2 regions of the Bacillus sp. FSL H8-0534 genome follow, and region 1 is predicted to be linked to the other one. Evidence: riboswitches for the same ligand, from Rfam matches in the RefSeq annotation. Region 1 holds a riboswitch; the other holds the start of a gene.
What was found. Region 1 has a riboswitch for S-adenosylmethionine ahead of MHH71_RS00080 (hypothetical protein). Riboswitches for the same ligand answer to the same signal wherever they lie in the genome.
Positions count from the first base shown of each region.

Region 1 (15,063 bases):
CGAAAAATCGTCAGTTACCAAAAACAGGAGCATCTGCTTGGGATACTGCTATGCCAGTAGGAATGGGCGTATTATGTATCGCTTCAGCATATGTTTTATGGAGACGAAAAGCAGCTTAACAAAAATTAGGAGCAATGATTTGCTCCTAATTTTATTAGGAAAGGTGAGAAAAACATGAATATGATGAAATGGTTATTCTCAGTTGTCCTTTCATTTGGATTGCTTGTTGGATGTAGCCAAAATGAATCGAAATCTGAACAAAAAGCAATTTCAAAAACGGAACAAAAAGAGAAACTGAAACAAGAAGAGAAAAAGGAAGAAAGTAAACCGGAAGAACAGCAAGAATCAGTAGAGAAAAAGCAACAAGAAGAGCTACAAAAGGACAATCAGGAACAAAAATCGCAAGAACAACCTGAAATAAAGAACGAAGAGAAAAAAGAGCAAGAACCAGTTGCTCAGCAAAAACAACAAGGACAAACAAAAGCGCAGCAAGAACAACCTGAGCCAGCGAAAGCGCCAGAAGCAAAAGAAGAGGCTAAAGTAGTAAATCAGCCGAAAGAAACACCGAAGCAGGAACAGCAGAAAGATCCCAAGGCTAAAGTAGTACCAAAGCCAGAACCTCAACCTCAACCTCAACCCGAACCAAAGCCAGTACCAAAACCAGAGGAAAAGCAAGTTACCATTTCTGTACATGGAGATCAGGGGTATTTATTAGGTGCGAAAAAAGTAGATATGCAAGAAGGAACTACAGTTTTTGATGTACTAAAGAATACGGGATTGGAGATTGATTCAACTGGATCTGGAAATAGTAAATATATAAAAGGAATCAATGACTTATATGAATTTGACAAAGGACCGAAAAGTGGATGGAAATACCGTGTCAATGGTACTTTTCCAAACCGAAGTGCAGGTGCATATAAAGTAAAACCAGGAGATAAAATCGAATGGGTATATGTGTTAAATTAGGAAAGGGCTTTAGGTAAAGGTTATGAAAATCATTTTTTCTTCTTTACATCCTTTTGTGAATTTTTTCTATTATATTGGGGTGATGATACTATGTACGATGTGTCTTCACCCTCTTTTTTTAATGGGTGCGATTATTATGATTGTACTGTTAAACATCATGCAAGGAAATGGCGAGAAAATAAGAACAATGTTACCAAGCACATTTGTTTTCTTTGTAATGGTGATTGTGTTAAATCCTTTGCTAACGCATAGGGGAGCGACGACATTGTTTCGTTTAGGGGATAATCGAATTACATTAGAAGCGTGCATGTATGGGTTAATAATGGGATTATTATTACTTACTATTATGTTCACATTTACTTCCTACAATGACATGATTTCAAGTCATAAATTTTTGTATTTATTTTCACGGATTTCACCGAAAGTGGCGCTATTGACAATGATAACAGTGCGTTTTGTTCCTTTATTCATCCGGCGTTTAAGACAAATTACACTTGTTCAAAAAACAAAAGGTGTTCAATTAGATTCAGGCTCATTCATAGGGAGAATCAAAAATGGAATGAAACTCTTGCAGGTGTTGCTTGTTTGTTCTCTAGAAGATGCATTACAAACGGCAGATTCTATGCAAGCGCGTGGATTTGGAGTGACGAAGCGTAGTACGTACATTCGATATCGAATGGAAAGGAAAGATTGGTATATACTTGCCTGTTTAGTGATTTTATTACTAAGCTGTTTTGTGTTTAATTATTGTGGTGCTGGTAAACTATTAATCTATCCAAGGGTGGAATCACTTGTATTTCAGCAATATGATGGACTATTATTCGTGTTATTTATACTGTTTATTAGTTTACCAATCATAATGGAAGGGAGGGAATGGTTATGGTGGCGCATGCAGAAATAAAAAACTTAGCATTTACGTATGCTGATGAAAAAGTACAAGCATTAACAGGCGTTTCCTTAGCGGTTTCTCAAGGTGAATTTATTGTGCTCGCTGGTGGTTCAGGATGTGGTAAGACAACACTTTTGAAACATTTTAAGAAAGAGTTACTCCCAATTGGAAAGCGCACAGGTAGTATGTATTATAATGGAACTTCTTTACTGGAGATGCCAGACTTATTGTCAGCACAAGAAGTGGGAATGGTGTTTCAAAATCCAGAAAATCAACTTGTTATGGATACGGTAATTCAAGAATTGGCATTTTCTCTTGAAAATGTTGGTTTAGAGACAAGTATAATTCAAAAGAGAATCGCTGAATTAATTAGTTTTTTAGGTTTTCAAGATTTGTTACACCAGTCTGTTCACACGTTATCGGGAGGACAAAAACAACTTGTTAATTTAGCGGCAGTTCTTGTTTTGCAACCTAAATTGTTACTGCTTGATGAACCGACAGCACAGCTTGATCCAATTGCAGCAAAAGATTTTTTAGGGTTATTGAAACGAATTAACGAAGAACTCGGGATTACAATTATCATGAGTGAACATCGTTTAGACGAAGTAATGCCACTAGCAACTCGAGTTGTGTTTATGAATGCTGGGGAAATTATTTATGATGGAATTCCGCAACAGGTTATATCTAAAATGTGGACAGTAGAAGAATTCCGACCGTTTATTCCTCAAATTCCAAGATTGTTTTTAGAATGGAATGTAGAGCAAATACCCTTTACGGTAAAGGGAGCACAAACACAAATTCATTCCGAGTTACCTATCGAACATGAAGTGCCAGTTATATCGCAAACAGAAAAAAAAGAAGTGATTTTACAAGTAAAACATATATCCTTTCAATATGAAAAAAATAGCCCTTTTATTTTACGGGACTTAACCTTATCAATTGAACAAGGGAAGTGGACTGCGCTTGTTGGGAAAAATGGTACTGGAAAATCAACACTTTTAACCATCTTGGCAGGATTAAACAAAACTAGAAGAGGAAAAGTACGGTGGAACGGAACGGAGATTCATAAAATTGATTCAAAGGAACGATTTAAAAGAATAGGTTTTGTATCGCAACATCCATATTATCATTTTACATTTGAGACGGTGTGGGATGAAGTTTTTGAAAGAGCAAATGAATTATATGGTGATATAGGGAAAAAAATCGCAGGAGATATGTTGAAAAGATTTTGGCTTCATTCTATTCGAGATCGTCATCCACATGATTGTAGTGGGGGAGAACAACAGTTAATCGCACTATGTACGGCTTTATTATCGAAGCCAAATTTATTATTACTAGACGAACCGACAAAAGGGCTTGATCCAGAAAAAAAAGAAAAATTAGGTGTGCTGTTTCAAGAGTTACAAAAAGAAGGAACAACAATTGTGATGGCAACACATGACATTGAATTTGCAGCTAAATATGTTGATCATTGTATGATGTTATTTGATGGGAACGTAATTATGGATGATACACCAAAGAAATTCTTTAGTGATAATTTCTTTTATACAACATCTATTAATCGTTTTATTCGCAAGCAATTACCTTATGCATTAACGTGGGAGGATGTGTACAAATCGTGTCCAAGCGATATTTTGCTCTCATAATGCTTAGTTTCATTATTGTAATAAGTACGCTTCTCTTTACTTCTTTTGTAACAGATAAATATTATATTTGGTGTAGTTTATTTTTATTATCCATTATCATGTTACCTTTTTATATACGATTTGAGAGGAAAGCATTTGTTTCACGTGAAATAGTCATTGTAGCTGTTTTAGCAGCAATAGCAGCAGTTAGTCGTGTACCGTTTTCCATTATGCCGAGTGTACAACCAACATCTTTTGTTATTATTGTATCTGCAATTGTTTTTGGAAGTGAAACAGGCTTTATGATTGGGGCAACGGCAGCACTTGTATCTAATATATTTTTAGGACAGGGGCCTTGGACACCGTGGCAAATGTTTTCTTGGGGAATGATAGGCTTTATAGCTGGTTTACTTCGAAATACATTTATAATGAGAAAGTTATGGGGGAGAGTCATCTATGGGTTCATAGCCGGCTTTGTTTTTGGCTGGATTATGAACTTGTGGGGGATACTTGGCTTTTTAGAAGGATTAACATGGAAAGACTTTATTGCATACTACGCTGCAAGTTTTTACTTTGATCTAGCTCATGCACTCTCAAATGTAATTTTTCTTGTTTTGTTTAGCTCATCGTGGATTAGAATTATTACAAGGTTTAAAAAGAAATATGGAATTTTAGATGATGATAAAGAGCTATTATCTCAAGTAAACAAAGCATAAGTACATATCATAAAGCATAAGAATATAAAGTAGGGTCGCGACTTACATATTCGTTTGCCTCTTTCATGCTTCTTACCACTGGTGAGAAGCATTTTTTCATACATATTATATTGTGAAAAATGTCAAGAAATCGATTTAATATGCTTCGATTTTTATATGAGATTTTTTATATAATAGTAAATGAGAAAAAATTCAAAGAGGAGATGCCTTATTCATGAAGCTAGTTGTTCCAAAGCAGCACGGTGCATGGGGGATGCTGCTGATTCCATTTATACTTAGTGTAATACTTGGTAAAGCTACTTTCTATCATATTCCACTCTTTATCGCTTGGTTATTTATCTATTTAGCAACATATCCATTTTTAATGTACATGAAGCAACCGCGAAAGAAAGCATTTTTACATTCAGCAATTATTTATTTTATTATTGCATGTGTCTTCGGTATACTATCTTTACTATACGAGTGGAGAATTCTTTTCCTCGCAGCTGTTATGATTCCGCTCTTTTTTGTGAATATATATTTTGCTCGTCAAAAAAGGGAACGAGCTTTAGTAAATGATATTTGTGCAATACTTGTTTTCTGCACGGGCGGTTTGATTAGTTATTATTTTTCAATGAAAACAATTGATGAAACAGCATGTTGGATTGCAGCAACTTCTTTTTTATACTTTTTAGGTAGTACATTTTATGTGAAAACTATGATACGTGAAAAGAATAACCCGACATATCGTTATGTATCATGGGGATATCACATTTTCTTAACTGTTGCATTGTTTGTAGTAAACCCATGGCTTTCTCTAGTTTTTATACCTAGTCTAGTTCGAGCAATTATATTATATGGTAAGAAAATATCTATTTTAAAAGTAGGGGTTTTAGAAATCGTTAATTCTGTATATTTTTTAATTGTCACGGCAATACTGTTTTAGTATGCCATTTGAGTTACATCCCATCTAGTAAATAGATGGGATGTATTTATTCTTGTTCCAAAATATGAACCGCATGATCACATTTTTGTAAGGCGTGCTCCACAGCCTGTAAGGATTGTTCTATACGTTCTCGATTATCACTTTTTTCGACTGTTTGTAATGCGTTTTCTAAAGATTGTTTTGCTTCATGTAAAGAATGATAAGAATCTTGAACATATCCACGTGCGTTTTTGCTCATTATATATTACTCCTTTATCCCGCTATTTGTGGGCAGTAATACTCCTACCTCAAAATTCGGTGAAAGAAAAGAAGTTAGGTGGGAGTTAAACTGCCCGTAAAAGCTCGATTGGTCGGGCTAATAATCAGTGGGGGATGTAGAAAACCCCCACTGATTAAAGTTCCACTCTATTGCATACACTTCTAGTATGAACGTTAGAAAAGAAAATATAACTTGTTTTAAATGTTTTATCCCTGCTATTACAGATAGTAATGGTTCAATTGATTAAAGTTTCACTTTATATGATTTGACAATTGAAATGAAAATGGCTATAGTAGGCTATAAAGTGAATATTTTCTTATCCAGAGAGGTGGAGGGACTGGCCCGATGAAACCCAGCAACCGCGATGCAGGTGCTAATTCCAGCAGAACATATTTGTTCTGGGAGATAAGACGAAGATATATACGTAACTTCTTCTTATCGAAGAGGTTTTTTTGTTGCAAAAAAACCGATTCTAAAAACAACAGAATAAGAAGAAAGGGGTTGCAATTGTACTGTGACACTTGAAAAATACGTAAAGCTGCGTAATGCAGTATATGAATATATGATGGAGCAAGATAAACCAATATCACTATTAGATATTCAAGAACATATCGTTTCGCATCATGAAGGAAAATTCACGAAAAAAATGTTACACCAATTTTATTTATCAAGGTTATTAGACGAATTGAAACTGGATGGGAAAATTACTTTAGCTGATGAAGAATACCTCTATGCTGAAAAAGGGGTATATTATAAGGCGCGAAAAGGGAGCTAGGCTCTCTTTTTTCATGCTATAATTTATCTGAAAATTAAAAGGAGTATGTAGAGTAAAAGACTGCAGAAGCAGCCTGATACAAGGGAATGGTGTTGAGTGTGTAGTGTCAAAAGTTGAATATGCCCTGAAAGAGGCATTTCATTCGGCTAAAAACGAAAAGAGACACCTTCGCCGAGTAGGTGTCAGTTGTTGTGTCATGTAGGCTTGCTACTTGACATGTATTAGAATATCATGCAAACCAGGCGGAGTCAAAAGGGAATTTAAGGAAAGGTGTTGTTTGGAGATGAATGTACTAATCATATATGCACATCCCAATCCATCTAGTTTCAATGCAGCTATATTAGAACATGTACAAAAAGGACTGCAAAAAACAAATCATTTTGTTACATTGCTTGACCTATATAAAGAACAATTTAACCCAGTACTTATTTTTAATGAAGATAAGAGAAGACGTGATTTAGCATATGAAGAAGAGACAGAAAAATACAGAAGATTGATCAAAGAGACAGATTTTTTTATTTTTATTTATCTAATATGGTGGTGGGGAATGCCAGCTATTTTGAAAGGGTTTATTGATCGCGTTTTTGTTACAGGATTTTCTTATAAATATGAAGGGGCGTTACCAAAAGGATTACTCATAGGAAAAAAAGCATGGGTTATTAATACTTTAGATTCGCCGTTATGGTACGTGGCACTCTTATATCGCTCTGCTGATTGGGTGATTATGAAAAAGGGGATTTTACGATTTTGTGGTATACGCCAAATAAAACGTTCAGTCTTTCAATCTGTAAAAACAAGTAAAGCGATAAAACGGGAAAAGTGGCTGCTAGAAATGCAAGAAAAGGCTAAAAAATTATGAGTGAAATAGAAAACATAATGAGATGCTGTAATCGTACTGATGAATTGTTCCGTACATATATTGCTTGTTTGCTTCAATTGAAACACCATAGCGAGATGTTTCAAAAAGTGTATCAAGAACTAAGAGTTGATTATTTAGTAAGGGGAATTTGTGAACGGGAAGTCGATGGGGTTATTAAAGAAAGTAAGGAGTATAAGATGTATGACTTACCCAAAGCATTACGGTGGGATCTTTTACGAGCAAACCCTTCGAGTATAGAAAATGTATGTACAGAATTATTTGGGTACGGGAGTTTAAATTTCACTACTAGGGAATGGGGAAATGTGATTATATGTATTGAAAATGAACAATCACAATAATAGTTATTATGTAAAAAAGCTAGTATAAAACTAAGTCATATCGTTTTCAAATCAGCGAGGGGAAAGGGTTACTTTTTCGTTTTTATTGAGATTGTGTAGAAATAATAAAGTTATTTCATTTTTCTTCTAAGAACACTCCCCTTCTGGCAAACGATATATAGGAAATTTTTTTAGTTGTTTCGTAATTGTTTTATTTAGTATCATTTTGATTTAAATAAAAAGAAAGCATAAACTGATGATTACCCCTGCATATAGTAAATTAACAACACAAAACCCTATCATATCGCGCACCTAAACCAACAATGGCTAATACAGGTAATGCCCAGAAAGGCTGTATTAAGTTCGTCCAAGCATCGCCCCAAGCGATTGCCATCACAGTTTTCGCGGTAGGTACACCAAGTTCCGTGCCAGCTGGGATCATTTTAGGGGCTTGAACGACTCATTGTCCGCCTCTAGATGGAACAAAAACATTTACAATTCTCGAGCTTAAAAATGTGAATAATTGAATGTTTTGATGAATCATAAATAAAGAAAAGCTTTCACTCCTGTGAAAGCTTTTCTAAGTGTTTTGCAATTTGTATATACATATTGGAGTAAGTAGAATGGACATCACTGCTCGGACTAGCATTTGATGAAAAGTGTACAATCACCATATTTGCATTTGGATCGATATAGAGGCATTGTCCGTAACTTCCTAACACTTCAAAAGCGCCCTGTTCGTTATGAGGAATCCACCATTGATTATGATAAGAAATAGGTGCACCTGGCCCGATTGCTAATTCGCCTTCTTGTACGCTCTTTACACTTTCCGAAATAGAGGAAGGGAGAACTTGCACGTCATGATAGCGACCGTTATGTAAAATCAATTGCCCAAATCTGGCCATATCTCTTGCAGTGGCATTTAAACCGGCGCTTGCCTGTTCAACTCCTGTTTCATCCGTAATATAATACGCATTTTCTTCCATACCTATTTTGGACCAAATTCGTTCACTTACATTTTCGGCTAATGATTTGCCGGTCACTGTCCGTATAATCCAGCCGAGTGTTTCAGATGAGCCGTTATTATATGAAAATGCAGTTCCAGGTGATGCTGTTTCTTTTGCTTCTCGTAACATATCATAAATTTTCATTGGGCCATCATAGTTTTTAGCACGAGGAAGAATATTACTAGCTAAATATAACTGTGCATCTTGATTTTCTAATCCCGGTTGTATATACCCATGTGTCGGGTATTCAGCAGAAACCTGCATGTCCATTAATTGTTGAATTGTTGCTTTCCCGAAAGGTGTATTTCGTAATTCTTTGACATATGTTTCAGCGGTCTTGTGTACATTGATGAGTCCTTCTTCGGTTAATGATTGTACAAGTGCACCAGTAAATACTTTTGCTAAAGAGGCCATTCCATGCGGCCCATTTTGTTTATATCCATTGAAATAATGCTCGTAAACAAGTTTTTCGTTATGTACAATGACAAATGCATCTGTTTTATTCTCATCTAATAGTTTTTTTAAAGGAATATTGCCTCCATTTTCCTTTTTAACAGAAAAATCATCTAAGTTTTGTAATGCAGTAGGGAATGGGGATACTTGCTCAGGATTATTTTTCACTTCGCTCGTTAACGTTAATTCTTTCATATGTGTGTATGACCAACGTAAGTAGGGGTCTTGTAACCAGTTTTCCTTTGTCACGTTCTCTTTAGAAGGAGAGACTTTGTTTTGTTTGAAAAATGCAAATCCAAGCCCAGTTACTATAAATAGTAGTGTAAGTATGAGCAATAAAAGGGGAGATTTTTTAAAGTTCATCTATGTACCTCCTTGTTATTTCTACAGTAAGTATACGCTCGTTTTCTTAGAAATACAAAATAAGGAAAGTAAACAGAGGAGTTTACTTTCCTTATTAACATTAAGCTGATAATTTTCTGTCTGTATGTTGCTTTTTGAACTTTTGTTTTCTGCCATGTAGACCATAATAAATAAGTAATGTGAATGCAACGATAATGGCAGCAATGAAATACATATTATGATAACTTGATTTTGCAGCTACTATACCTAATATGAAAGAACCGAAACCAATACCGCTATCAAAGAATGAGAAATAAGTGGCTGTTGCTGAGCCGCGTCGATGGTTTGGAGCCGCGGAAATAGCAATGGTTTGGAAACTTGGAATTAATGTTCCGTAGCCTAAACCAATTAATACACCTGCACCAAGGAACCAAAATGACGTTTGTGCTTGGCTTAAGATGAACATTCCAATTGTAAAAATAATAATCGAAGGATAAACAAGTATATTTTCACCGAAACGATCAAATATTTTCCCTGTGAATGGACGAGAAAGTACAACAACGAGTGCGTACACAATAAAGAAGTAGCTTGCAACTTCTCCTAAACCAATTTCTTTTGCATAAATAGGAATAAAAGATAAAATGCCACTATAAGAAAATGCTAAAACAAATCCTGTTAGAGCAATTGGAACTGAAGAAGGTTCAATTAAATCTTTCCATTTCATTCGTTCACGTTTTTGTTTACTTACTGGCTTTTCATGTGGAATATTAACAAGTAAACCTAATAGAAATGCTAGTAATGAAAATACAGAACAAACGATAAATAGAATAGTAAATGAAAAGTGCGAAATAATCGTTAAACCTAAAAAAGGACCGATTACCATCGGCAGACTCATAAATACACCAAAATAGGCAAGTGCTTCACCGCGGCGATGCGGTGGTGCGACATCTGTTACAATTGTACCTGTTGCTGTAGTCGCCATTCCAAACCCAATCCCGTGAAGGAAGCGCAGGGCAAGTAATAAAAATAAACTTTGTGCACCGAAATACATCACGGTAGCAGCTAAAAATAACGAAAGTGAAATAAATAATATTTTCTTTCTCCCTAAATCGTCAAGCCACTTTCCGGTAAATGGGCGGCATAGGACAGAAGAAATAAGGAATACTGTTGCGACTAAACCAATTTCTTCTGGTTTTCCTTTCAATCCGTCTATTACATAGACGGGCAGGGTGGTCATAAGCATGTAAAACGTTAAAAAGAGAAACAGACTACTAAAACAAGTTCCAAGGAAGTCCTTCGTCCAAAGTCTCTCACTTTGCATCGTCATCCCTCCAATTAATCATCTAAATTTTTAATAATAGCTTCTAGTACTTGAAATGCTCGCTGCAAGTCTTCTTCATTAATATCCTGCAACGTTTTTTCTTCAAAAGTATCAACTTCTTCTTGCCATACTGGAATCATTTCTAATGCTGTTTCTGATAAGGAAATGAGCTTTTCACGGCGATCTTTCCCCTCAGTTCGAATGATCCATCCCATCGTTTCCATACGTGTTAATGTACGAGTCATCGTTGGAGATTCAACGTTTAAGTATTGACATAGCTCAGTTTGTGTACAAGGCCCCGTTTGATTGATTCGGAAAATAACAGCCCATTGTGCACTAAATAAACCTGTTGGTGACACACGTTCATTAAATTTCTTAGTAAACTTTCGAGAAGTTTGACTGACAATGTGAAAAAAATGTTGTTTTTCGTCCATGTATTTAATCCTTTCAAATTAGTTACCTAGCTAACTATATACCTCTTTACCATAATTGTCTAGCAATAGATATGTTGTTTTATGTAAAAATTTTGTATCGTTTTCGTATTGAGAACATACATTCTATATGGTATTCTGAAAATAAGTTTACAATTTTCTTTCTATTATAGTTGGATGGGGGAATGTGTGATGATTAAGCCTGCAACAATGGAATTTGTTTCGTTATCAAATGGAGAAACAATCGCATACCAAGAAATTGGAAGGCGAAATAAAGAAATACTTATACTCATCCACGGGAATATGACATCTTCACAGCATTGGGATTTAGTCATTGAGAAATTACAAGATGAATATCATATTTATGCCATTGATTTAAGAGGCTTTGGGAAATCAACATACAATAAGCCAATAGATTCATTGCAAGATTTTGCAGATGATGTAAAGTTATTTATAGACGAGCTACAATTGAAGAAGTTTTCACTGATGGGCTGGTCAATGGGTGGTGGCGTCGCAATGGAGTTTACGGCTTGCCATACGGAGCTTGTAGAGAAACTAATTTTGGTAGAATCAGTCGGAATGAAAGGATATCCGATCTTTAAAAAGGATATTAATGGTCAGCCTATCGTATCCACGTTATTAAAAACAAAAGAAGAAATTGCACAAGATCCTGTTCAAATTACTCCTGTACTAGATGCCATTAAAAATATGAACAAGCTCTATTATCGAACGGTTTGGGACTTACTCATTTATACACATAACAAACCAGATCCAGAGCGCTATGAAAAATATTTAGATGATATGTTAACGCAGCGTAATTTTGTTGATGTAAACTATGCTTTAATTACATTTAATATTTCAGATGAACATAATGGAGTCGTTCCTGGAAATGGATATATCCACCGTCTGCAAGTTCCAACTCTTGTCGTACAAGGAGATCGTGATTACGTTATACCGCAAGTGGTAGGAGAAGAATTAGCAAAACATCTCCCGGATGCTGAGCTAGTCATATTAGAGGATTGTGGGCATTCGCCGTTTGTTGACTGTTTAGATGAATTTACGCAGCATGTTACAATTTGGTTAGAGAAATAGTACATTCCCAAAGACCCCAATGTTACATATACTATAATATTTGTATCTAAAGGGGAATTTGCAATGAATGTTTTTACAGAAAGAATACATGAACCTTCTCTTATATTTCACTCACCATATAGTAGTCATGCATATACAAAAGTATTTGTCCATCCTATGTATATACAAGTTTATGAGCAACCTTTTGCTCCACAATCGCAAGTACAGCTTATACCAAGTGTTGCTATGTATAATTTCTTTTATGGTCCTATCTTATATGGAAGTCCGTTTTTTAAACATTTTAATCATATTGTAAAAGCACAAATTTGGGATGGCTAAGAAGTTAGAAGAGTAATCTTTTAACTTCTTTTTTATGTTGATATTCACACAATCATTCTTGAAAAAAGTTTATCCCGCTATTTGCGGGCAGTAAGACCCCCACCTCAAAATTCAGCAAGAGCAAAGAAGTTAGGTGGGGGACGGGCTGTCCGTAAAAATCCGATTGATGAGGGCTAATAATCAGTGGGGATGAAAAAAACCCCCCACTGATTAAAGTTTCACTTTATAATGAAAATTGGTGAGCTTGAAAAGGGAGAGGGAACAGGATGTCAATACGATTTACATTTTGGATTATGGTGGGGATTGTTGCGATTTCTGGATTATCGCAAGGGATGCTTCTACCAGCTATCGCAATGATTTTTGAACAAGAAGGAATTCGTTCCAGTATTAATGGAATCCATGCAACTGCGTTATATATTGGAATATTATTTATTTCGCCATGGCTTGAAAAACCGATGCAACGGTTTGGAATGAAGCCAATTATCGTAATCGGTGGATTTCTCGTTATCATTTCATTATTCTTTTTTACACAAACATTTTCATTCTGGATATGGTTTTTACTTCGCTTTCTAGTAGGAATAGGGGATCATATGTTACATGTTGGAACGCAAACGTGGATTACAACGACATCTGATCCAAGTAAAATTGGAAGACAAGTATCTATATATGGAGTGTTTTTTGGTATCGGTTTTGCAGTAGGACCATACTTAGCGAGTACTGTTCAATATGGACTTGCAACTCCATTTATTGTATCGACGATTCTTTGCTTAATAGGGTGGTTGCTATTACTTCCAACTAAAAATGCTTTTCCAGCTCAAGATGAAACAGGGAAAGAAAATGAATCATCGCTTTCTCGTTATAAGCAAGTATTTGTACTTGCGTGGATTGCACTTATGGGACCTTTGGCATACGGTGCGTTAGAAGCAATGCTGAATAGTAATTTGCCAGTATATGCACTTCGAAAAGGTTGGTCTGTTTCTGATGTATCCTTCTTATTACCCGCATTTGCAATCGGGGGAATTATTACACAAATTCCACTTGGTATATTAAGTGATAAATATGGAAGAGATCGCATTTTAACGTGGACATTCAGCATCAGTACAGTAGTTTTCTTACTTGCTGCGGTGTTTGACGGGTATTATTGGATTGTATTTGGGTGCATGCTCTTAGCTGGAATGGTAATCGGTTCATGTTTCTCATTAGGACTTGGCTTTATGACGGATTTATTACCAAGACACTTACTGCCAGCAGGGAATATATTATCCGGAATTGCCTTTAGTATAGGAAGTATTATGGGACCTGTATTAGGAGGCGTATTTATAGAAAAAATACAGTATACAAGCTTTTTTATAGCAGTTATGATAATAATGGCAATTATTGCACTTCTATATATCACATATATGAAAAGTCAATTCGCATCAAGAAAAATAGAAAGTAGGTTAGGGCATGACAAAACAACCTAATAAGAAAAAATTTGAAGTACAAGAGAACGAAAGCATTACAGATTGTTTAGCACGTATGGAACGTGAAGGATATGCACCTTCGCGCCGCATGGAAGAGCCGATCTTTCATGAAGTGAAGAAAGATGGACAAACAGTTGTAGAACCGTGCGGAAGAAAAATTGTTTTTGAAGGAAAGTTGAAATAAGGAGAGGTTCTTTGTACTGAACCTCAAAAGTTAGACTTTAATCGGAGTGATTCCTCACTCCGATTTTTCTTTTCGTTTTAATCCAGTTTCGATACGATTTCAAGTATGACTCTTGGGGTTTTATGGAATCATAGTTTGATCCAGTAACGCTGAACAATTTCGCCAGTATTCTGGGAAATTACTTCATCTTCTAAGATACCTCCAACTTTTTGAATGGTTTTGGCAGAGGCGATATTTGCTTTGTCACAAGTTATCAACACTTTCTCCAATCCTAATTTTTTCGCTTCAAATAAGGAAAGCTGAAGTTGCCCAGTGGCGTAACCCTTTCGACGTTCGCCCGGGTGCACGCTATAACCGATATGTCCGCTCTCCATCAGTAATTCTGGTGTTAATCGATGGCGGATATTGATGAAACCGATTAATTTCCCCTTTTCAATGCTCAAAAACTGAGTAGATGGAACTCGATTTAGTGGTAAATTTTCTCCCTTTTCTTGGATTGTGACTTTTTCAAGCCATCCGTCAAAGGAATCAAATTGTTGTAAGGAACAACTACCATGCGGTTGTTCTCTTGCATCTAGGAATGCTTGCCGATAAGCCATGATTTGTTTGCTATGCTGGTGTGTTGGTTTCACTAACTGCATTGTCATCATCTTTCTCCTATATCATTTTTTTACATTACACTGTCTTACTTACTTGCTCTAACTCATTATAGTTTATAATATTTAGAATAAATCGAACAGAGTAAGCAGGGGAGTAGTTTAATTTTCTAGCACTAAACCTTTCAGACAGTTTCATCCATTGACTAACCAGTTCAAATGAAGGAATACCGTATTTTTTCAAAAGAGTAGAATAACCATAACTCGAATTAAGAGATTCTTCAACAAGACGCATTTTTAACCTGCTATTCGCTGGCAGTAAGTATTCTACTGATGGAAGTTTCTGGGTTGTATAGCTTTATAAAATTACTTGCTATTTACAAAGTGGGCATGATGAAGTGTTCTATCTTAATAGATAGTGAAATGACTATCATTTTTTGGTAAAATATTGATATAAAAAAAGATTCATTATATATTAATAAATCAGAATATAATCGCAAGAAA
Region 1 covers NZ_JBBOUC010000001.1:9,480-24,542, forward strand. Annotated here, with positions in the region: gene MHH71_RS00045 (DUF4430 domain-containing protein) at 1-119, shown strand, start outside; gene MHH71_RS00050 (DUF4430 domain-containing protein) at 175-966, shown strand; gene MHH71_RS00055 (energy-coupling factor transporter transmembrane component T) at 989-1,867, shown strand; gene MHH71_RS00060 (ABC transporter ATP-binding protein) at 1,840-3,501, shown strand; gene MHH71_RS00065 (ECF transporter S component) at 3,474-4,196, shown strand; gene MHH71_RS00070 (YwiC-like family protein) at 4,411-5,121, shown strand; gene MHH71_RS00075 (hypothetical protein) at 5,168-5,359, opposite strand; SAM riboswitch class I at 5,694-5,792, shown strand; gene MHH71_RS00080 (hypothetical protein) at 5,895-6,155, shown strand; gene MHH71_RS00085 (NAD(P)H-dependent oxidoreductase) at 6,439-7,014, shown strand; gene MHH71_RS00090 (hypothetical protein) at 7,011-7,373, shown strand; partial or broken gene MHH71_RS00095 (TIGR00366 family protein) at 7,584-7,875, opposite strand; gene MHH71_RS00100 (serine hydrolase domain-containing protein) at 7,913-9,175, opposite strand; gene MHH71_RS00105 (MFS transporter) at 9,276-10,475, opposite strand; gene MHH71_RS00110 (MarR family winged helix-turn-helix transcriptional regulator) at 10,490-10,909, opposite strand; gene phaZ (intracellular short-chain-length polyhydroxyalkanoate depolymerase) at 11,084-11,998, shown strand; gene MHH71_RS00120 (hypothetical protein) at 12,062-12,316, shown strand; gene MHH71_RS00125 (MFS transporter) at 12,583-13,779, shown strand; gene MHH71_RS00130 (NETI motif-containing protein) at 13,763-13,963, shown strand; gene MHH71_RS00135 (GNAT family N-acetyltransferase) at 14,092-14,604, opposite strand.

Region 2 (15,063 bases), 2.9 Mb from region 1:
GCATTGAAGAAATTTTAAAACTAGATTCAGGACTTTATGATATTACTATTTTTGGTGATGAACCTCATCCAAACTATAACCGCATTATGCTATCTCACGTCTTACAAGGAAAAACAAATATCCAAGATATTATTATGAACGAATACAGTTGGTACGAGGAAAATGATATTACGCTGTATACAAATGAAAAGGTAATAAATATTGATCGGGAAGAACAAGTCATCATTACAGAAAAGAACCGTATTGTCATATATGACAAGCTCATTATCGCAACAGGGTCCAGCGCTTTCATCTTACCTGTTGAAGGCTCACAACTTCCAGGTGTAACAGGCTTTCGTACAATTGAAGATACACAATTTATGCTGGATGCTGCTAAGCGATATAAAAAGGCTGTCGTCATTGGCGGGGGATTACTCGGTTTAGAAGCCGCACGAGGGCTTATTGACTTAGGAATGGATGTTCACGTTGTTCATTTAATGCCTTACTTAATGGAGCAACAACTCGATGCCAAAGCCGCCTCATTACTGCGTGAAGACTTAGAATCACAAGGTATGAAGTTTCTTATGGAAAAGAAAACAGTGAAAATTCTTGGTACTGACCGTGTTGAAGGTATCCAATTTGAAGATGGGGATGTTGTAACATGCGATTTAATTGTAATGGCTGTTGGGATACGTCCAAATACACATTTAGCAAAAGATGCTGGTTTAATTGTAAATCGTGGCATAGTTACAAATGACTATATGCAAACAGATGATGAATCAGTCTATGCAGTTGGTGAATGTGCAGAACATGACGGTATTGCCTATGGTCTTGTTGCCCCATTATATGAACAAGGGACCGCACTGGCAAAGCATATAACGAATTCACAAACAGATGGATATGCAGGTAGCATCGTCGGTACACAACTTAAAGTTGCAGGATGCGATTTATTCTCTGCTGGACAAATTTATGAAGATGACGTAACAAAAGCAATCTCAATCTTTAATGAGTGTACGCGTTCCTATAAAAAAGTATTAATCCGTGACAATAAAGTCGTTGGTGTTGTTTTATATGGAGACACTGCTGAAGGTACACGCCTCTTTAGCATGTTAAAAAAGGAAGAAGATATACAAGAATACACACCCGTCTCCCTTCTTCACAAAGCTGGTGAAGAAAGTGGACTTGACGTTGCCAGTATGAGTGCTAATGACACCGTTTGTGGATGTAACGGCGTGACAAAGGGAACAATCGTTCATGCTATTTTAGAACAAGATTTAACAACTTTTGAAGAAGTAAAAGGATGTACAAAAGCTGCCGGTTCATGTGGTAAATGTCGTCCAGTTGTTGAACAAATTTTATCTCATACTCTCGGGGATAGCTTCGATGCATCTGCACAATCCGTTGGTATATGTGGATGTACAACTTTATCACGTGATGAAGTTGTCACAGCGATTCATGAGAAAGGTTTAAAATCGCCAAAAGAAGTACGAAACGTCCTTGGCTTCGCACATGAAGACGGCTGTTCAAAATGCCGCCCTGCATTAAATTACTATTTACGTATGACACGCCCAGAAGAATATGCAGATGATAAATCATCCCGCTTCGTTAATGAAAGAATGAATGGCAATATTCAGCATGATGGTACATTTTCTGTTATTCCTCGTATGTACGGCGGTGTTACTACGGCAGATGATTTAATGAAAATTGCTGAAGTTGCTAAAAGATATGATGTGCCGCTTGTAAAAATAACAGGTGCAAGTCGAATCGGCTTATATGGTGTTAAGAAAGAAGATTTACCAAAAGTTTGGGCTGACCTCGATATGACTTCTGGTTATGCCTATTCGAAATCCCTTCGCAATGTAAAATCATGCGTCGGCTCTCGCTTCTGCCGCTTTGGTACAAAAGATTCATTAGGGCTTGGTATGTTACTTGAACAATCGTTAGAAATGGTAGATACACCTCACAAAATGAAAATGGGTGTAACTGGTTGTCCACGTAACTGTGCAGAAGCATTAACAAAAGACTTTGGTGTCGTTTGTGTTGAAAATGGCTTCCAACTTTATATTGGTGGCAACGGTGGTACAGAAGTGCGTGAAGCTGATTTTGTAATGATTGTCCCTACAGAAGAAGATGTACTTCGCATTGCCACAGCTTATGTACAACATTACCGTGAAACTGGTATTTACGGCGAACGAACAGCCCCTTGGGTAGAACGAATGGGATTAGCTCATATAAAAGAAGTGCTGCAAGATGAAAGCATGGTTACTATGCTAAATGAACGTTTCCAAAAAGCGCGTAACACATATGAAGAAGCTTGGGGACAAGCACTGGAAACTAGGTCATTAAAAGCCATGTATGAAGTAGAAACTGTAAAGTAAGGAGCGATCTACATGTTGCAAACTAAAGAAAAAATAAAAATAATGCATGCAGAAGACCTTCCTGTGCAAATCGGTAAGGAAGTGCGCATTAAGGATATATCCATCGCCTTATTTCGCCTTTCAAATGGTGATATTCGCGCTGTAGAAAATCGATGCTCTCATAAAAACGGACCTTTAGCCGAAGGAATTGTTTCTGGAGAATTCGTCTTCTGTCCATTGCATGACTGGAAAATTTCATTAATAACAGGTGAAGTTCAAAAGCCTGATGATGGTTGTATCCAAACATATGAAGTAGAAGTTATTGATGGTGATATTTATATATATATGTAACTTGTACAGGGAAGCCCTTTTTGGCTTCCTTTCAAGTGAAAATAGATGAGGTGTAGAGATGAACGGATACGTATATTTAGTTGGTGCAGGACCTGGTGATGAAGGACTTATTACTAAAAAAGCAATAGATTGCCTAAAACAAGCAGATGTTGTTTTATATGACCGCTTATTAAATCAAACTTTACTTCGCTATACAAAGCCAACATGCGAACTCGTCTATTGCGGAAAAATGCCAACAAATCATATTATGCGACAAGAAATGATTAACGCTCATTTAATTCAGTCTGCAAAAGAAGGTAAAACGGTCGTCCGCTTAAAAGGCGGAGATCCATCTATTTTTGGTCGCGTTGGTGAAGAAGCAGCCGCTTTAGCAGCAGAAAACATTTTATACGAGATTGTTCCAGGGATTACATCTAGTATTGCCGCTAGTGCATATGCCGGCATCCCTCTTACCCATCGTAATTACAGTAATAGTGTAACTTTGTTAACCGGTCATACAAAAGGCGCAATTAGCGACCAAGTAAATTACAGCTCCCTCTTAAACAGCGATACAATTGCTTTTTACATGGGCGTTAAAAACTTGCCGGTAATTTGCGAGAATTTATTACAAACAGGAAGAAAAAAAGATACACCAGTAGCAGTTATTGAATGGGGTACAACTGGAAAACAACGAGTTGTTACAGGTACACTCTCCACAATCGTGGATGATGTGAAAAAAGAACAGATTTCAAATCCATCGATGACAATTGTTGGTGAAGTGGTGTCCTTACGAAAACAAATTGCCTGGAAAGAACACAAGCCACTACATGGAAAAAAAGTTTTATTTGCCTCTGCAACAAACAAAACAAGTATACTAGCGCAAAAGTTACAAGCAGCGGGCGCAGAAATATATCAAATACCAACTTTCAAAAAACAAAAATATGTATTAACACCTGAGCAGATTAGTGAAATTTTTAATGCTGAACGCCTTGTTTTCTGCTCAGCTGAAAGTGTAGCAATCTTATTCCAATCATGTGCGCAGCATCAAAAAGATATTCGCTCCTTAAAAGCAACATTGCAGTATATGAATGCCACTACACAGAAGGCACTTATGCAGTATGGGCTTTTAAGCTTACCTGCAACACTTTCCAACGAAACAACTGTTTATTTAGGTCGAAACATTAATCGAATTGCCGCCATTCAGGAAAAAATAGGTGCTGGCTCTTATATCATGACACACGAATATACAATTGATCATCGTTTTGATGAAGTTCATTCACGCACACTGACTGAATTCACATGGGATAGCATTGTATTTGAAGGACGTGCTGCAATCGATACGTTTATCACAGAAGTAAACCGCCTTGGCTTCACAGATATTCTGAATTTACCATTCTCCTATATCGATGAACCAACTTTACAATATGCCAATAAAGCTGGACTTCATCACATTGATTATCAATTACAAGCTATCATCAATGAGAAAGAGGTGCTTACACAATGAAAGGCATCGTTTATATTGGACACGGTAGCAGATTACAAGAAGGCAATAAACAGTTCATTCACTTTGTTCAGTCTGTTATAAACGAGCGAAGTGAAAATATCCAAAAAATTGGATTTCTCGAACTAACAACACCGACTGTTCAAGATGCGATTGTAGAAGCAATCACTGAAGGTGCAACTGAGATTTTAATTGTCCCTGTTTTATTATTTGCAGCGGCCCATTATAAACGTGATGTTCCTTTTGAAATTGAGAAAATAAAAAAGCACTATCCACACATTACATTTTCAGTTATACCACCTTTTAGTACACATCCGCTTATGATCGAACTTGTCATAAAACGAATACGTGAAGCTATGCCAATGCCAAATAGTGAAATCTTACTTGTTGGCCGTGGTAGCAGTGATTCTCAGCCTATACATGAATTAAGACAAATTGGTGCAGCTGCCCAGCAAAGACTCTGCTTGCCGGTTTCCTGCTCCTTTTTAACAAAAGGAACACCTTCTTTTACTGATGAACTCAATGAAAAGTCATCGCACGCAAGGCATGTATATGTCATGCCTTATCTTCTCTTCACTGGGTTATTACTTCAGAAAATAAATCGGCATGCAAAAAAATATGCTAACGTTACAACTTGTAATTGTCTTCAATTTGATTCCTACATGAAATCTGCTTTATTAGAGCGAATGGAGGAATATGTACATGTATAACATTTATCCAATTATGTGTAATCTCCAAGGCAAAACGGTTGTGATCATCGGTGGTGGAAAAATTGCATATCGAAAGGCAGCTGGTTTAAAGAATACAGGAGCTCGTGTCACGATTGTGAGCCCGTATATTTGTGAAGAAATGGAGAATCTCACCTATATTACATGGAAGGAAAAAATGTTTACAGAAGAAGATATTAAAGATGCTCATCTCATCTATGCTGCAACAAATCATCATGATGTAAATATGATGGTCAAACAAGCTGCACATGATTTTCAATGGGTTAATATCGTAAGTGATGGCACAGAGTCATCCTTTCATACACCTGCAATCATTCGAAATGACGAATATGTTATAAGCATATCAACTTCTGGTAAAAATCCATCCTTTGCAAAACGAATAAAAGAAAAACTAATGAAGATCCTTCCCCAAATTATAAAATAAAAAAAGATGAACGAATCCCCTCGTTCATCTTTTTAGCTTGCTTTAAAACCACCGCCAAGTACATCTCGTACATCGTGAATAACAACAAATGCATCTTCATCTACATTACTGATTACTTGTTTTAATTTTACAAGCTCTTGCTTATTAATTACGACATATAGTACTTCTTTATTTTTTCCAGTATAACCACCGCGACCTTCTAAAACAGTAACACCCCGTGTCATATGTTTCGTAATCGTTTCACGAATTAAATCTGGTTGACTAGATATAATCGTAACTGCTGTTTTCGTATTAATTCCTTCTACAATAAAGTCGATTACTTTTGCTCCGATAAATACTGCAACGAGCGTATACATTGCTTTTTCTTGCCCAATAATGAATACCGATCCTACAATTACAACAATATCAATAAAAGACAAGATTTGTTCATCAGGCTCTACATACTTTCTCACATTCAATAATAGTTCATCCATCAATACTCCTCCAAATTCTATTCACTGTCGTAACACTTGAAAAGAATCCCTGGATTACTACATAACCGGTATAATTCAGTTATAAAGTATGAAACGCGTTTCCAGTCAAAAAAAATTCTCAAAAAAATCCGCTATGTAATGGCACATAACGGACACACCTGCTAGCTTTGCGATATCTCTAATATTTGTCATGTGCTCACCTCTTTCTTTAACGTACGAATTTCATAATCCCTTGTCAAATATTTATATCCTTACATAGATGTTCAGTTTCCTTACAAAAGTGTAATCCTCCTGTAAGCTAATTCGATAGTGACTTCCCTCTATATTTCGTACAATTAGGTCAGAAAGTAACAACAACCATTCGAAAAGGAGCGAATACGCATGATGAACAAAATAAAAATAAATAAACTCGTAAATACAATGAGTATGGTGTTATCCGCTCTTGTCGATGCAAAATCAGTTGCTCATTCATTAAATAAGTAAGGAGAGAGTATGATGAACAATATTACTTTTAACAAATTAGATTTTATCGGATTAGCTAGCGGCTCAGCTCTTCTTACAGCTTTCATTTATGCTGCTACGCTTCTATAATTTTTTGTCCCCTTTCCCCTTTATATAGATAGTAATAGAAAAGACGACCGTCTATGCCCGGTCGTCTTTTCCTATTTTTTATTTTGTTGTAATGTCTCTGTTAATTCTTCAAACATTGTATTTAATTGATCCGTCATCATTTTCATAGCCGTTTTTCGATCCACTGTCTCTCCCGCTTCAACTTGAATCGGATTACCAAAAATTAATTGTGCTCTTTTCCCCTTAATTAATTCTTTTACACTTGATGGCCCAACATAAGCTGCTGGTACTAAAGGAACATTAGAACGCATTGCAATCGTAACAGCTCCTGCTTTTAAAGAAACATCCTCTGTCGATCTCGTTCCACTTGGAAAAATCCCTACTACTTTCCCATCTTTTAATAAACGGGATGGAATTTTCAATGTACTTGGCCCTGGATTTGCGCGATCTACCGGAAAAGCATTTACATTCTTAAAGAACCAATTTGTAAATTTACTTTCAAACAGTTCCTTTTTGGCCATATAATGAATTTCCGTTGGGTACATCCCAGCTGCCAGCATTAAAACATCCATAAAACTCGTATGCGTACAAGCAATAACATACGGCCCACCTTCAGGTAATTTTTCTTTTCCTTGAACCTCCACTTTTCCAAGCGTTTTAAATATATATTTCAACAAAAATGTAATTAGCTTATACATTCGTTTCGTTCCTTTCTCAATATCCAAAGTTTAATTATATCCTTACAACAATTATAACACTAAGTTTTAGTAGTTGGTAATAAAATTAAGTGACAATTTTCAAAAATTAATTCTTACAAAGGTGTAATCTTGCTGTAAGCTAATTCGATAGTTACTCCTGGTCGTATTTCATATAATTAAGACAGAAACAAGGGCAACAACAATTCGGAAAGGAGCGGATACGCATGATGAACAAAATGAAAACAAATAGATTTGTAAATACAATGAGTATGGTGTTATCCGCTCTTGTCGATGCAAAAGCGGTTGCTACTACATTAAACAAATAAGGAGAGATAACTATGAACAACATTACTTTTAACAAATTAGACTTTATCGGACTTGCAAGCGGCGCAGCTCTTCTTACAGCATTTATTTACGCACTTGCTCAAGGTCTTGTCCTATAAACTTGTTTCCCCTAACCCCTTTATATAGAGAAAAAGCTCCTCGTCCATAGACAAGCAGCTTTTTCAATTTGTTTCATATATAATTTGACCTGTTTTACTTATATCGTACCCACCAATTGCTCGTAGTTCATTTTGAAATTCTGTCGATTGCAGTATTTCTTTTACTGCTTCAATAAGTTGTTCATTTTCTTTATTTTTTAAGATTACTAAGTCATATTGTTCTTCCATAAGTGGAATAAAATCTACATTCACAATTTGTGCTACCTTTTCTGTTCCTATGCCGACATCAGCTTTCCTATTAGCAATTTGAGAGGCAACACCAAGATGATTAGACTCTTCCCAATTATATCCTCGAATATTTGCTTTATCTACATTTTGAATTCTCACCTGTTCATCTACTAGTACACGAATTCCCGATCCTTTTTCACGATTCACAAATTGAATCGATGAACGACTCAAGTCAGCCCACTTTTGTATTCCTTTTGGATTTCCTTCTTGGACATAAAACCCAACATTTCTCGCTAATAAGTTCATCACAATACATGGCTGTCCAACTAAAATTCGTTTTACATATGGGATGTTATATTCTCCTGTATCTCCATCGAACAAATGTAAACTAACGATACTTCCTTCTCCTTGAGACATTTTAATTAAACTCATTAAACTCCCCTGATAAGCCCGGAGCATACTAGAGCCTGTTAAAAATCTTTCAAGATGTTTCGCTAGCATATCTAATGTTAACTCTTGTCCACTAATTACACAGGAAGATTCTCTATTCTTCTCCTTTAGTTTCATAGAAGCAGTTTGTACTTTCCCTGTTTTCATTTGCTTAATATATTGTTCTAAGTCCACTGCATCGATGCGCATTTGTCTACCAACTCTGTAGGAAGGTAGTTCACCCTTTTTAATTAAATCATACACTGTTAACTTTGAGACTTTTAATCGATTTGCTACTTCTTCCGTTGTGTAGGAATGATGATCCATAGACGATTCCTCACTTTCTCTTTTCATTGTAACAAAGAAAGAAAATTTCTCCTATTTTTTCAAAAAGTGATTTATTTCACATTATATTTAATTATATCTATTTATAATTAAATATAATTAGTTATAATTAATATGGTGAAAAGAAAGGGGATTATATTTATGAACAGATTTACATTACGGTACATTGGGGTATTCATGCTTTCTTTCCTTCTTATATTTAGCTCGGCTTGCACAAGTGGAGAAAAAAAAGAAAAAACGACTGCTAAAGAAGAAAAGACAGTTGAACTTACGATATCTGCAGCTGCAAGTTTACAGGATGCTTTCAAAGAAATTGAAAAACAATATAAACAGAAAGAACCAAACATAAAGCTTTCCTTTAACTTTGGTGGTTCTGGTGCACTTCAGCAGCAAATTGAACAAGGGGCTCCTGCTGATATCTTCTTCTCTGCAGCAGAAGATAAATTTCAAACGCTTGTAAAAAAAGGATTTATTAATGAAAAAGAGGGGAAAAATCTTCTTGGAAATGAACTTGTTTTAGTCGTTCCAAAGGAAAGTTCCATTAAAACATTTCAAGAGTTAAAAGAAGAAAAAGTGAAGAAACTAGCAATTGGTACACCTGAATCTGTACCAGCCGGAAAATATGCAAAAGCTTCACTTACGCATGAAAATCTATGGAATGACCTCCAAAACAAAATTGTATTTACAAAAGACGTCCGCCAAGTGTTAACATATGTAGAAACAGGAAATGTAGATGCTGGAATTGTATACAAAACAGATGCTCTCATTTCAGACAAAGTAAAAATTGCAAATGCAGCACCAACTAATTCTCATGAACCGATCCACTATCCAGCAGGGGTTATAAAAGAATCCAAGCATAAGAAAGAGGCGACTTCATTCTATGAATATTTACAGTCAAAAGAGGCACAATCTATCTTTAAAAAATATGGATTTACAATTCTATCTTAACTACCATGGCATTTGATGCACTTTGGCCGCCTATTTTTCTTTCCTTACGAGTAGCTGCACTCGCCACCATTATTGTTATGATTTTCGGCACAATTATTGGACGAGTATTAGCTCGCTCCTTGTGGCGCTATAAAGTGTTATTAGAAACCATTTTTCTATTACCGATGGTGCTCCCGCCAACTGTTATTGGGTTCTTTCTCATTATTATTTTTGGGAATAACAGCCCAGTTGGTAAGTGGATTGAATCATTATTTCAACACTCTATTATGTTTACATCATGGGCTGCTGTCATCGCTTCAACAGTCGTTTCATTCCCACTTATGTATCAATCGGCCAAGACAGGTTTTTCTATTGCAAACGAGCAAATTGAAGACGGTGCCCGTGATCTTGGGGCCAGTGAACACCAAGTCTTCTTACATGTCACATTGCCGCTTGCATTCCCCGCACTACTTAGTGGAATGATATTAAGCTTTGTACGTGCACTTGGTGAATTTGGAGCAACACTTATGTTTGCTGGTAACATTCCAGGAAAAACACAAACAATTCCTACAGCCATTTATATGGCGATTGACGCAAGTAACATGCAGCTCGCCTGGACGCTTGTTATCATAACAGTCGGTATGTCACTCCTATTCTTATTGTGCATCCAGCTAATTAATAAAAGAATTACTACTTCTTAAAGCGGCTTTCGACAAAAGCTGCTTTTTTATTTCCCGAAAAATAAATTGTTTTGTAGAATGAAACAATTTATCCTGCTGTTCGAGTGCTGTAAAACCCCATTGATTAAAGTTTCACTTTATCCCAACCTTACAAAATTGTAATCCTATTGTAAGCTAATTCGATAGTTACTATTTCCCACATTCCATATAATTAAGTTATAAAGTAAAGCCAATGGGAAGTAGATTGTCCCCCTCTCCCCATTTCTTAAAAAGAGCTAAGTAACTTTATTCCCCCCATCCCCATTTAAAAAAGACCTCAATTTGAGGTCTTTTTTTATTTTGATAAAATAAAACTTTGATTAGCTTTTGCTGACTTTTGAGATAAGGTCTTACTAAGCTTAAAAAATGAGATTAAATAACAGAATTTTATTTTTTGTAGAAATATACATTCTATTTGAATTTACTTTCTAAAATAGGTACTTTCCTGTTATTATATTTAGGTATTTGAAAAAATGAAGAAATGAAACCGCATTTATATCGTAAATTCTTCATCCTGTTTTAACAATCGGTAATCTTCCACTTTCTAAGTGGGAAATTACCAATCGTTAAAACGAAATTAAATTAAATTATATTATATTGATATAGAAAAGTGAAGGGAGTCTTGTAATGGACATTTTATTAGCGCTTCTTCCTGCAATTGCATGGGGAAACGTCTTATTAGTAAGCGTAAAAATGGGCGGCGGTGCATATAGCCAAACATTAGGTATGACAATTGGTGCCTTATTCTTTGCAACAATTATGTATATATTTACTCAACCGGCTTTAACTATGACAATCTTAATCGTCGGTTTTATTTCAGGTCTATTCTGGGCTTTAGGACAAGCAAACCAATTAAAAACTGTTGAAAAGCTAGGTGTTTCAACAACTGTAACCATTTCAACTGGGATGCAACTTGTTGCGACTTCTATCTTTGGCGTTATCGCTTTCCATGAGTGGACTACTACTACTACGATTATTATGGGAACGATTGCAATCCTTTTAATTGTAATTGGTGTTGTCTTTACTTCACTAGATGATAAAGAAAATGCACAGCCACCGGGACAACTGAAAAAAGGGCTTTTAACTTTAATTGTTTCTACTTTTGGTTACCTTGTATATGTAATTATCATTCGTTGGTACAATATCGATGGTTGGTCTGCTATTTTACCGCAAGCAGTCGGTATGTTTGTTGGTGCAGTGGTACTGACATCTAAATATAAACCGTTTAACAAATATGCAGTTCGTAACATATTATCTGGTTTACTATGGGGAACAGGAAACTTATTCTTACTTCTTTCCTTACCACGAGTTGGAGTAGCAACAAGCTTCCCATTATCTCAAACTGGCATCGTTATCTCTACATTCGGTGCGATTGTCTTCTTAGGAGAAAAGAAAACGAAACGCCAAATGGGATTTATTGCACTAGGTAGTGTCCTAATTATCGGCGGTGCTGTTTTACTTGGTATGACAAAAGCATAATTACACAATCTATTACTAAACCCTCTGAAGCATACATGCTTCAGAGGGTTTTCTATTCCTTAATCACTTTTCTTTCCAATCTATCTGTGTAATTTGATCTTTAGACATTTAAATTACCGCTATGACAAACAAAAGGGGACTTTCACTCGTTTTCTCTCTGCTTTAGCTTGGCAATCTATCCGCTTTTAAACATGACCAGATGCTCTCTTACCAACCTATCAATAGCTAAATTACTATAAAAGTTAATATGGCATATACTAATCCTTATAGCAAATTCATATAAGTCTTTTCTTTTTACAAAGATCTCTCAAAGATGTTATCGTTTTTTATACCCTATTCTAATCAGGAAGGAATAAAAGATATGCTAAAGAAACATAGAATTTTATTTATTGGTGCTGGCCGTATGGCAGAAGCAATCTTTGCTGGACTTCTCAAAACAAGTAACGAACACATTGAAAAAATTATCGTATCCAATCGGAGTAACATAGAAAAGCTTAAACAATTAGAGAAAAAATATAATACCTCCATTACGAGTGATTGGACTCAACATATCAAAACTGTTGATACCATTGTTTTGGCGATGCCACCAGCTGCACATGAACAATTATTAGCAGCGTTATCTCCTCTTCTAACCAATCAATTTGTTGTAACGGTTGCTGCCGGGATTGGTCCATCTTACTTAGAAGAAAAACTTCCTCAAGGTACACCTGTTGCCTGGATTATGCCAAATACAGCTGCGACAATTGGAAAGTCTATTTCTCTATATACAATGGGACAGTTCGTAAATGCTGAACATCAAGAAACTTTACAACTACTCTTAAAGGGGATTGGTACAGCACAGCTATGCACGGAAGAAGAAGTTCATCAGCTGACCGCTGTTACTGGAAGTGCACCTGCCTTCCTTTACCATTTTGCTGAAGGTTTAATTGAAACAACAAAAAGCTATGGAATCGATGAAGCAACAGCAAAACATCTTGTTATCCAAATGATTGCTGGTTCTGCTGCTATGCTTGAGCAAGAACAAGATCCAGCTATGCTTCGTGAACAAGTGACAACACCAGGTGGTTCAACTGCAGAAGGTTTAAAAGTTCTATATGAAAATAATTTTTCGAAGATTATTTATCAAGCAATTGAAGCAACCAATAAAAAAGCTAGAGGGAATTAATATGAAATTCACAAGCTTACACAACATTACATAACGGTGTAAACGCCTTGGTTTGGCTTAGGTGTTTTTTAAAGTTGAAGATGGCACAGAAGTAATTGATTCTGTAAAAGCAGCTATTAAAAATGGATACCGCAGCATCGATACAGCGGCAATATACAAAAATGAAGATGGCGTTGGTCCAGACCCTGATAATTTTGATTTTTAAAAACGAGAGTCACTGTGCAATTGCACAGTGCTCTTTCTTTTTATATCCCTATTTAATAGACTGAAAATTTAAACCATATTCCATTTCATTGACAGTTCATTTATCCGGGTGTAAGATTTTGAATAATCAAAGAAACAAAAAAATTAATACAAATTACTATGTTTACTCATTGTATCAAGAGAGGTGGAGGGACTGGCCCTTTGAAACCTCGGCAACAGGTTCACTTTGAATACTGTGCCACTTCCTGCAAGCATTATGCTTGAAAGATAGAATGAGGGACTTCGTTTATATACAGGCACATGCCTTGTAAACAAAAATCCCTCTTTCTCGATAAGAAAAGAGGGATTTTTTCTTTCCCTCAAAGTTGTTCATTAACTATTTTTTTAATACCCAAACAATTTAGGGAGGAATTTTACATGAAAAAGAAATTTGTACCTGCTGTCGCATCTGTTTTAGGAGCAAGTATTTTATTAACAGGATGCGGTAACTATAAAGACGATGCAAGCGGAGCAAAAGCAAAAGATAAAGCACCTGATAAACAAGTATTGAACTTAGCTGCTGGTACAGAAATCCGCACAATGGATACTGCACGCGCTACAGATACTGACTCTGGTCAAGTAATGAGAAACGTATTTGAAGGTCTATATAACCTTGGTGAAGGAAACAAACCTGTGCCTGGTGTTGCAAAGTCTCATGAAGTGAGTCCGGATAAAACAAAATATACATTCCATTTACGAGATTCCAAATGGTCAAATGGTACACCCGTAACAGCGAAGGACTTCGTCTTTGCTTGGCAACGTGCAGTTGATTCAGCAACAGCTTCTGAATATGCCTTTTTATTCTTTGATATAAAAAATGCAAAAAAGATTAATAGTAAAGAGCTTTCGGCTGATCAACTTGGTGTAAAAGCAATCGACGACCACACTTTTGAAGTTGAATTAGAGCGTCCAGTTCCATACTTCATTAGCTTAACGGCATTCCCAACATTTTTACCGATTAATGAAGAATTCTTTAAATCACAAGGTGATAAATATGCATTAGAAGATAATAAGCTTATCTATAATGGAGCCTTTACATTAAGTGATTGGAAACATGAACAAAGCTTTAAGTTTAAGAAAAATACCAACTATTGGGATAAGGATAATGTGAAACTTGAAGAAATTAATTTTAATATCGTCAAAGATCATTCAACAGCCGTTAATTTATATGAATCAAAACAAATCGATCGACTTACTTTAACATCTGATCTTGTTGATAAATATCGCAAAGATAGTAACTTTAAAGAACGACCAGATGTTGGTGTACAATTCGTACGAATGAATCAAAAAAATAAAACGTTACAAAATGTAAATATCCGCCAAGCTATCGATAAATCGATAGATAAAAAGGCATTTGTAAATGTTCTCTTAAATGATGGCTCTCTTCCTTCTTATTCTCTAGTTCCAAAAAACTTTGCAAAGGGACCAACTGGAAAAGATTTCCGTGAGGAGAATGGCAATTTAACGAAAGAAAATACAAAAGATGCTCAAAAATTCTGGAAGCAAGCAAAACAAGAATTAGGTTCTGATAAAATTTCAATTGAATTATTAACAAGCGATAATGACCTTTCGAAAAAAACTGGTGAATATTTAAAAGAACAACTAGAGAAAAATCTAGAAGGCTTAACAATTAACTTGAAGCCTCAACCACGTAAACAACAAGTCACATTATTGCTACAAGGAAATTATGATATTGCTGTTGATGGCTGGAGCCCTGATTTTGCTGACCCGATTACATTCTTAGAATTATTTACAACTGATAACTCATACAACTTAGATCACTATTCTAATAAAGAATTTGATGATTTAATCCAAAAAGCAAAAACTGATTTTGCTGGTGATGAAAAAGCACGTTGGGAAGCTTTAAAACAGGCAGAAAAAATCTTATTTAAAGATGCTGTTATCTCTCCTCTCTATCAAAATGGAACAACATACTTAGAACGTTCTTATGTAAAAGGAATAGTTGAAGTTGATTTTGCAGGACCACTTAACTTCAAATGGGCAAAGGTTGAGAATTAATCTCGC
Region 2 covers NZ_JBBOUC010000001.1:2,914,095-2,929,157, forward strand. Annotated here, with positions in the region: gene nirB (nitrite reductase large subunit NirB) at 1-2,357, shown strand, start outside; gene nirD (nitrite reductase small subunit NirD) at 2,370-2,687, shown strand; gene MHH71_RS14860 (uroporphyrin-III C-methyltransferase) at 2,746-4,170, shown strand; gene MHH71_RS14865 (sirohydrochlorin chelatase) at 4,167-4,877, shown strand; gene MHH71_RS14870 (precorrin-2 dehydrogenase) at 4,870-5,319, shown strand; gene MHH71_RS14875 (YitT family protein) at 5,352-5,792, opposite strand; gene MHH71_RS14880 (DUF3948 family protein) at 6,288-6,383, shown strand; gene MHH71_RS14885 (lysophospholipid acyltransferase family protein) at 6,455-7,060, opposite strand; gene MHH71_RS14890 (DUF3948 family protein) at 7,399-7,503, shown strand; gene MHH71_RS14895 (substrate-binding domain-containing protein) at 7,567-8,514, opposite strand; gene modA (molybdate ABC transporter substrate-binding protein) at 8,647-9,453, shown strand; gene modB (molybdate ABC transporter permease subunit) at 9,459-10,133, shown strand; gene MHH71_RS14910 (GRP family sugar transporter) at 10,779-11,630, shown strand; gene proC (pyrroline-5-carboxylate reductase) at 11,992-12,795, shown strand; partial or broken gene MHH71_RS14920 (aldo/keto reductase) at 12,822-12,973, shown strand; SAM riboswitch class I at 13,169-13,273, shown strand; gene MHH71_RS14925 (peptide ABC transporter substrate-binding protein) at 13,417-15,057, shown strand.
Region 2: another riboswitch for S-adenosylmethionine. It lies ahead of MHH71_RS14925 (peptide ABC transporter substrate-binding protein); the one in region 1 lies ahead of MHH71_RS00080 (hypothetical protein).